One region of the Streptomyces sp. B3I8 genome, then DNA from elsewhere that is predicted to be linked to it. Evidence: riboswitches for the same ligand, from Rfam matches in the RefSeq annotation. Region 1 holds a riboswitch; the other holds the start of a gene.

Region 1 (3,401 bases):
CGGCGGGTGGCGAGCACCGCGTCCGGGAACAGCCGGGCCAGTACCTCGCGGCTGCCCGGCGAGAACGCGTCCGGGTAGTAGGCGATGTTCGCCTCCCGGCCGGGGGCGGAGGGGGCGCTGGGGTCCACCGGGTCGAGGACGCACAGGGCGGTGTCGAGGTGGTAGAAGTACGGGTCCACCAGACGCAGCCCGATGACCGGGGCGCCGAAGAACTCCTGGGCCTCGCGGTGGGCTTCGGGGGTGGTGCGGAAGCCGGTGCCGGCGAGGATGTACCGGCCGGCCGGAACGAGGTCGCCCTCGCCCTCGCACACCGACTCGGGCCGGTACACGTCGTGGCCGGCGGCCTTGAACCAGGCCGCGTAGGCGCTCGACTCGGGGCGGCGTTCGGGGGCGTGGAAGAGGGAGCCGAAGACGCGGCCGTCCAGGACGAGGGCGGAGTTGGCGGCGAAGACCATGTCCGGGAGGCCGGGGACGGGGGGCACGGTCTCGACGGTGTGGCCGTGGTCGCGGTAGGCGCGGACCAGGTTCCGCCACTGGATCAGGGCGAGGCCGGTGTCGACGGGGACGTCGGGGTGCATCCAGGGATTGATCGCGTACCGGACGGTGAAGTACGTGGGTTCGCAGACGAGGTAGCGCCGAGGGCGCGGCACACGGGATTCGGGCACGAAGGGGTACCTCCGCTGATGCGGTGCCGAAGGGGGTGAGACCACGGTAGAGACGGCGAAGAGCGCCGGACAAGTGATGAAAACTGCGCGTACGCGCAGCTTCACTGCGTGAGAGTGCGGGGGTCCGCAACGTTCTTGCGTGGTGAGGGCCCGCAACGGCTCCTGCCCGGCGGGGGCCCGCATGGGTTCTTGGGCGGCGGGGGCTCGTCATGGCTCACGCGTGGCGCGGAGCCCGCATCCTTCTGGCGCGGCGGCGACCGACCCCGGCGCCCCACGGCCGGCCCGCGGGAGCTCGCGGCCGGCCGACGGTCGGCCGGCGGCCGCCCCCCACGTTCCCTCGCACCCGGCGACACTCCCGGCGCGAGGGGCCGGACGGGGTACCCCCTTTCGGCGTAGACACACCTCGTCTTTCGGGACCCGCCCGGTTGCGCGACCCGGGTGGACACCAAGCGGAACGAGGTGTTCCGGTGCTGGTCCGGGGCTCCTCCCGGTTCTGGACGCGGGCCGAAACAAAGGGTGTTCACTCGAACAGCAGAGTGGTGAGTAACAACACAAACCTCCGGTTCCGTTGGGATTTTCGGACTTCGATGGGTGAAGATCCCTTCCGACAGCCCCCGCCACAAGAGGCGGGGCGGTCCGGGCGGACGCCGAATCCTGCCGCCGCCCGGATGACCGGTCGACAGGAGTGGATCGGCAGGAGTGGAGGACCCGAGCACGACGGGTCGCCGGGACGGACACACGGTCCGTGCCGAGCAGCCCTTGGGGTGAAGCCGCGTCAGCGGCCGGGCAACTTCGCCAGCCCGAATCCGACAGGTCATCCTTCACAGGCGGCTGACGAAGGGTTGCGCATGACTGCGCTCGATCGTGTCCCGTCGCTGTTGACCCGGGCCGGCACCGCCTCGGCCCTCACCCTCGCCGCCGTGGGCGGCAGCATCGCGGTCCCCGGCGTCGCCTCCCAGGCGTCCGCCGCGACCACGGCGACGAAGGCGCTGCACGTCGCGGCGTCGAAGAAGGGCGCCCCCTACCAGTGGGGCGCCACCGGACCGCACCGGTTCGACTGCTCCGGGCTGACGCTGTACTCGTTCAAGAAGGCGGGCAAGAAGCTGCCCCGGACGGCCGCGGCCCAGTACAACAAGACGCGTCACATCTCGTCGTCCCACCGCAAGGCGGGCGACCTGGTGTTCTTCCACACGGGCAGTTACGTGTACCACGTGGGCATCTACGCCGGTAAGGGGAAGATCTGGCACGCGCCGAAGACGGGTGACGTCGTACGGCTGCAGAAGCTGTGGACCAGGAGCGTCTGGTACGGCAGGGTGCGCTGACCGCCCGCCGGGGCCCCGGTACCCGTACTCCGGTGCCGGGCCCCCGGCGTTCGTACCCGCACGGCGGGCCCCGGCACCCCGGTGGTCCGTGCCGGTCAGGGGCATGACGGGCCGTGGAACGGTTATCTGTCAGTCATGGCCGACCGTCCTCACCACGACCAACGCAACGAGACCCCGCTGGAGCGTGCCGACCGCAACTTCGCCGAGCTGCTGCAGGAGGTGCGCGTCACCCAGGCGGGCGTGCAGATCCTGTTCGCCTTCCTGCTGACGCTGGCCTTCACGCAGCGCTTCCCGCACATCGACACGTTCCAGCGCGCGACGTACGTCGTCACGCTGCTGCTGGCGATGCTGGCGGCCGTCCTGTTCACCGCGCCGGCGGCGCTGCACCGCTCGCTGTTCCAGCAGAACGCCAAGCCGCTGATCGTGCAGGTCTCCTCACGACTGGCCTCGGCGGGCCTGGCGGTACTGATGCTGGCGTTCACCGGCTCGGTGCTGCTCGTGGTGGACGTGACGCTGGGCCGGGGGGCGGGCATCGCCGCGGGCGCGGGAACCATGGCGGCATGCGTCCTGCTGTGGGGCGTCCTGCCGCGGCTGGTCCGCCGCACCGGTGTCCGCACGGACCGACAGCAGGTCACCAAGGGCTCCACACAGACGCCCGACGACCCGGACCGGAGGGACTCCGGCGGCTGAGCGGCCGGCCATGCCGCTCCCGGGTCCGGTCGGACCGGGTCCCGTCACGGGCCCGGCTGGATCCCGTCCCGTCACGGGCCCGGCTGGATCCCGTCCCGTCACGGGCCCGGCTGGATCCCGTCCCGTCACGGGTCCGGCTGGATCGCGGGCACCTTCCACGGCAGCTCGATCTCGATCCTCTTCCCGCCCTCCCGGGTGGGCCGCACGCTGAGCCGCCCGCCGTACTCCGCGGTCAGACAGCGCACGATGACCAGACCGCGCCCGTTGTCCCGCTGCACGGCCGCCGGCAGCCGCTCGGGGAAGCGCGGATGGCCATCGGTGACCCCGACGCGGAGCTGCTCGTCCCGGTCCAGGGCGAGGTCGACCGTGAAGGTCGGCGACATCCCCAAGGTGTGCTGCACGGCGTTGGTGGCGAGCTCGGAGACGATCAGGCGCACGGTGTCGGCGGCGTCGGGTGGCAGTCCCCAGTCGGTGAGCACGCCCGCCACGTATCTTCGGGCCGCGCAGACCGAGGCGGGATCGCTCGGCAGAGTGACGGATGCTTCCTGGTGATCTGCCATGGCGACGTCGCCCCTTTCCCACGGGACCGGAGCCCGGCACGGAGCGGACGGTTCGCGTACGGTCCCGGACTTGGTGCTGCGCGTCAGACTGCCACCACCCACGGGCTCCCTGCTGCCGATCCCCCAAGATATGCATATATCTGTCGCCCGAAGCGGTGAACTAT
Region 2 (3,401 bases), 4.5 Mb from region 1:
GCTGGAGCGCTGCGGCGCCACTCTCGACGCGCACGCCGACCACCCCGGCGTACGGCTCTCCCTGGAGGTGCCCGTCTCGCGGCTCGCCAAGGCGCTCGGTCTGCTCGCCGACGCGCTGCGCGCCCCCGCGTTCGACGACGGCGAGATCGAGCGCCTGGTGCGCAACCGGCTCGACGAGATCCCGCACGAGACCGCCAACCCGGCCCGGCGCGCCGCGAAGGAGCTGTCCCGGCAGCTCTTCCCTGCGGACTCCCGCATGTCCCGGCCCCGTCAGGGCACCGAGGAGAGCGTCGCGGCCATCGACTCCGCCGCCGTACGCGCCTTCTACGAGCGGCACGTACGGCCCGCCACGGCCACCGCGGTCGTCGTCGGCGACCTCACCGGCGTCGACCTGGACGCGCTCCTCGCGGACACGCTCGGCGCGTGGACCGGGGCGCCCGGACAGCCGCGCCCGGTGCCCTCGGTGACGGCCGACGACACCGGCCGCGTGATCGTCGTGGACCGCCCCGGAGCCGTCCAGACGCAGCTCCTCATCGGCCGCGTCGGGGCCGACCGGCACGACCGGGTGTGGCCCGCCCAGGTGCTCGGCACGTACTGCCTCGGCGGCACCCTCACCTCGCGGCTGGACCGTGTGCTGCGCGAGGAGAAGGGCTACACCTACGGAGTGCGCGCGTTCGCCCAGGTGTTGCGCTCCGCACCCGACGGAAGCGGTGCCGCGATGCTCGCCATCAGCGGCTCCGTCGACACGCCGAACACCGGTCCCGCGCTCGACGACCTGTGGAAGGTGCTGCGCACCCTCGCCGCCGAGGGCCTGACCGACGCCGAGCGCGATGTCGCCGTGCAGAACCTGGTGGGCGTCGCCCCGCTGAAGTTCGAGACCGCGGCCGCCGTCGCGAGCTCGCTCGCCGACCAGGTGGAGCAGCACCTGCCCGACGACTACCAGGCGACGCTCTATCAGCAGCTCGCCGCCACCGGCACGGTGGAGGCGACGGCCGCCGTCGTCAACGCCTTCCCGCCCGACCGCCTGGTGACGGTCCTGGTGGGCGACGCCGCGCGGATCGCGGAGCCCGTACGGGCGCTGGGCATCGGCGAGGTCACCGTGGTGGCCGCCGAGTAGCCCGCGCCGCGCGTGAGGTGGGGGAGGCCCCGGTGACGTGTCATGTCACCGGGGCCTCCGTTCACCCGCAGGTGCCCACCCGCGGGCTCGAATTCGTCCGTATTGCCATGGGAGATGGCGCTTCGCACGTGTGGGATACGCAACAAAAACGTGACCTCGTTTGCCCGCTGAAACGGCGTCCGCTTAGCGTCTTCCCGGCTGTCCGTCAGGCAGCGCGCCGCATCCGCGGCAGCGGGCAGCCATCGCCGAGTCCCCGTACGGCGCGAGCCAGGGGAGCCGGGGACCCATGTCCCTGGGGTGAATCGGACACCCCCATGAAGGGTGTCCGTAGGAGACCTTCCTGCTCCGAACCCGTCAGCTAACCCGGTAGGCGAGAGGGAAGGAAAGGACGACCCCCTACATGGCGTTCACCCGCGCCCCCGGGAAGCACCGCCGCGCCGATCGCTCGAAGCGCACGACGACCGGCGCCGTGGGCGTCGCGGCACTCGCGACCACCGGCGTCGTCGGCACCCTGGCCGCCCCCGCGTTCGCCGCCGAACCGCCCGCCTCGGTCGGGCAGACCGGACTCCTGAAGGCCGCCGGTATCGGCGAGAGCGTCGCCGCGCGGATCGACGCCCAGGCCCTGGCCCAGGAGAAGGCCGCCGCACGCAAGGAGGCCGAGGAGGCCGCGCGCAAGGAGGCCGCCGAGCAGGCGAAGCGGGCGCACGAGGCCAAGGAGCGCGCCGCCCGCGAGGCCGAGCGCAAGCGGCTCAACACGTTCGTCGCGCCGATCGCGGGCTCCTACGTCTCCACCGGCTACCAGGCCAGCAGCTCCCTGTGGTCCTCCGGCAGCCACACCGGCATCGACTTCCACGCCGCCACCGGCACCTCCGTGCACGCCGTCGGCGTCGGCACCGTCGTGGAGACGGGCTGGGGCGGGGCGTACGGCAACCAGATCGTCATCAAGATGAACGACGGCACCTTCACCCAGTACGGCCACCTGTCGTCCATCGGCGTCACGGTGGGCCAGCAGGTCACCGCCGGACAGCAGATCGGCCTGTCCGGCGCGACCGGCAACGTCACCGGCCCGCACCTGCACTTCGAGGCCCGTACGAGCCCGGAGTACGGCTCGGACATCGACCCGGTGGCGTACCTGCGCGGCCACGGTGTCAACGTCTGACGTACACGTACACGTCCCGCTCCACTTGCCTGCCCGCCTTCCCGCTCGCCCGCACGTGACGGCCCCGGCTCACCGAAGCCGGGGCCGTTCCGGTTTTGTTCCGCCGCTGGCCAAAAAATAACCATGAGCGGTATCTCGCCGTCGGAAATTCCCCTCGCCTGCAATAGAGTCGGTCGAGCAATGCGCCGGCCGACGGTGTTTGCACGGGAATCAGGCGGAGGTCGGACATGCGTATTCCGGCGCACTCGGTATGCACGGCGATCCGCGAGGACATCGTCGCCGGTGTCCACGCGCGCGGCAGCCGGCTCACCGAGGAGGTGCTCGCCCGGCGCTACGGCGTCTCCCGCGTCCCCGTGCGCGAGGCGCTGCGCACGCTGGAGGCCGAGGGGTTCGTCGTCACCCGCCGGCACGCGGGCGCGTGCGTGGCCGAACCCGGCGCGCAGGAGGCCGCCGATCTGCTGGACATGCACGTCCTGCTGGAGCCGCTCGGTGCCGCCAGGGCCGCCCGGCGGCGCACCGAGGCGCATCTGAAGGTGCTGCGTGGCCTGGTCAGGCTGGGCAGGGAGCGGGCGGGCCGGGGCAACAGCGACGACCTGCGCTCCCTGGACGGCTGGTTCCACGACACGCTCGCCCAGGCCGCCGGGAGCCCTGCGCTGAGCACCACGCTGGCCCAGCTGCGGCACAAGATCGCGTGGATGTACGTCACGGGGGAGCCGGCGGACCCGCTGACGGACTGGGCGGAACACGGCGCCGTCGTCGACGCGATCGCCCGCGGCGACGGCGAACGCGCCCGCACCCTCACCGCCCTGCACACCGAGCGGTCGGCCGCGACGCACCGCCTCCGCCCCGCCGGACCGGTCACCGCCGTGAGCACTTCGCAACAAGCCGTAAACATCACGGGCCCACGAAATTAACAGGGGCGGCGTACAAGTACAAAGAGATAATGCGGGGGGCGCGGCCGGGGAATCGAATTGCCGCCCCCTGTTCGCGTGGCCGCTGAATTCGCGGAACCCGGAGCGGAAAACGAGTACCGACACGCATACCGGCTGTCGGTCGCCGTACGAACGCGTGCTCAGGGGTGCCCGTACCGCCCGTGGCCGTACGGGCGCCCCTGAGTCACCGGCC

The links. A riboswitch is a leader RNA that binds a small molecule or an ion and turns the genes downstream of it on or off. The one in region 1 is predicted to bind cyclic di-AMP.
Region 2: another riboswitch for cyclic di-AMP. It lies ahead of QFZ64_RS26050 (M23 family metallopeptidase); the one in region 1 lies ahead of QFZ64_RS06115 (C40 family peptidase).

The regions. Positions count from the first base shown of each region.
Region 1 covers NZ_JAUSYN010000002.1:872,797-876,197, forward strand. Annotated here, with positions in the region: gene ddaH (dimethylargininase) at 1-665, opposite strand, end outside; cyclic di-AMP (ydaO/yuaA leader) riboswitch at 1,301-1,510, shown strand; gene QFZ64_RS06115 (C40 family peptidase) at 1,514-1,987, shown strand; gene QFZ64_RS06120 (DUF6328 family protein) at 2,123-2,677, shown strand; gene QFZ64_RS06125 (ATP-binding protein) at 2,803-3,237, opposite strand.
Region 2 covers NZ_JAUSYN010000002.1:5,382,264-5,385,664, forward strand. Annotated here, with positions in the region: gene QFZ64_RS26045 (pitrilysin family protein) at 1-1,117, shown strand, start outside; cyclic di-AMP (ydaO/yuaA leader) riboswitch at 1,351-1,505, shown strand; gene QFZ64_RS26050 (M23 family metallopeptidase) at 1,518-2,276, shown strand; gene QFZ64_RS26055 (GntR family transcriptional regulator) at 2,504-3,190, shown strand.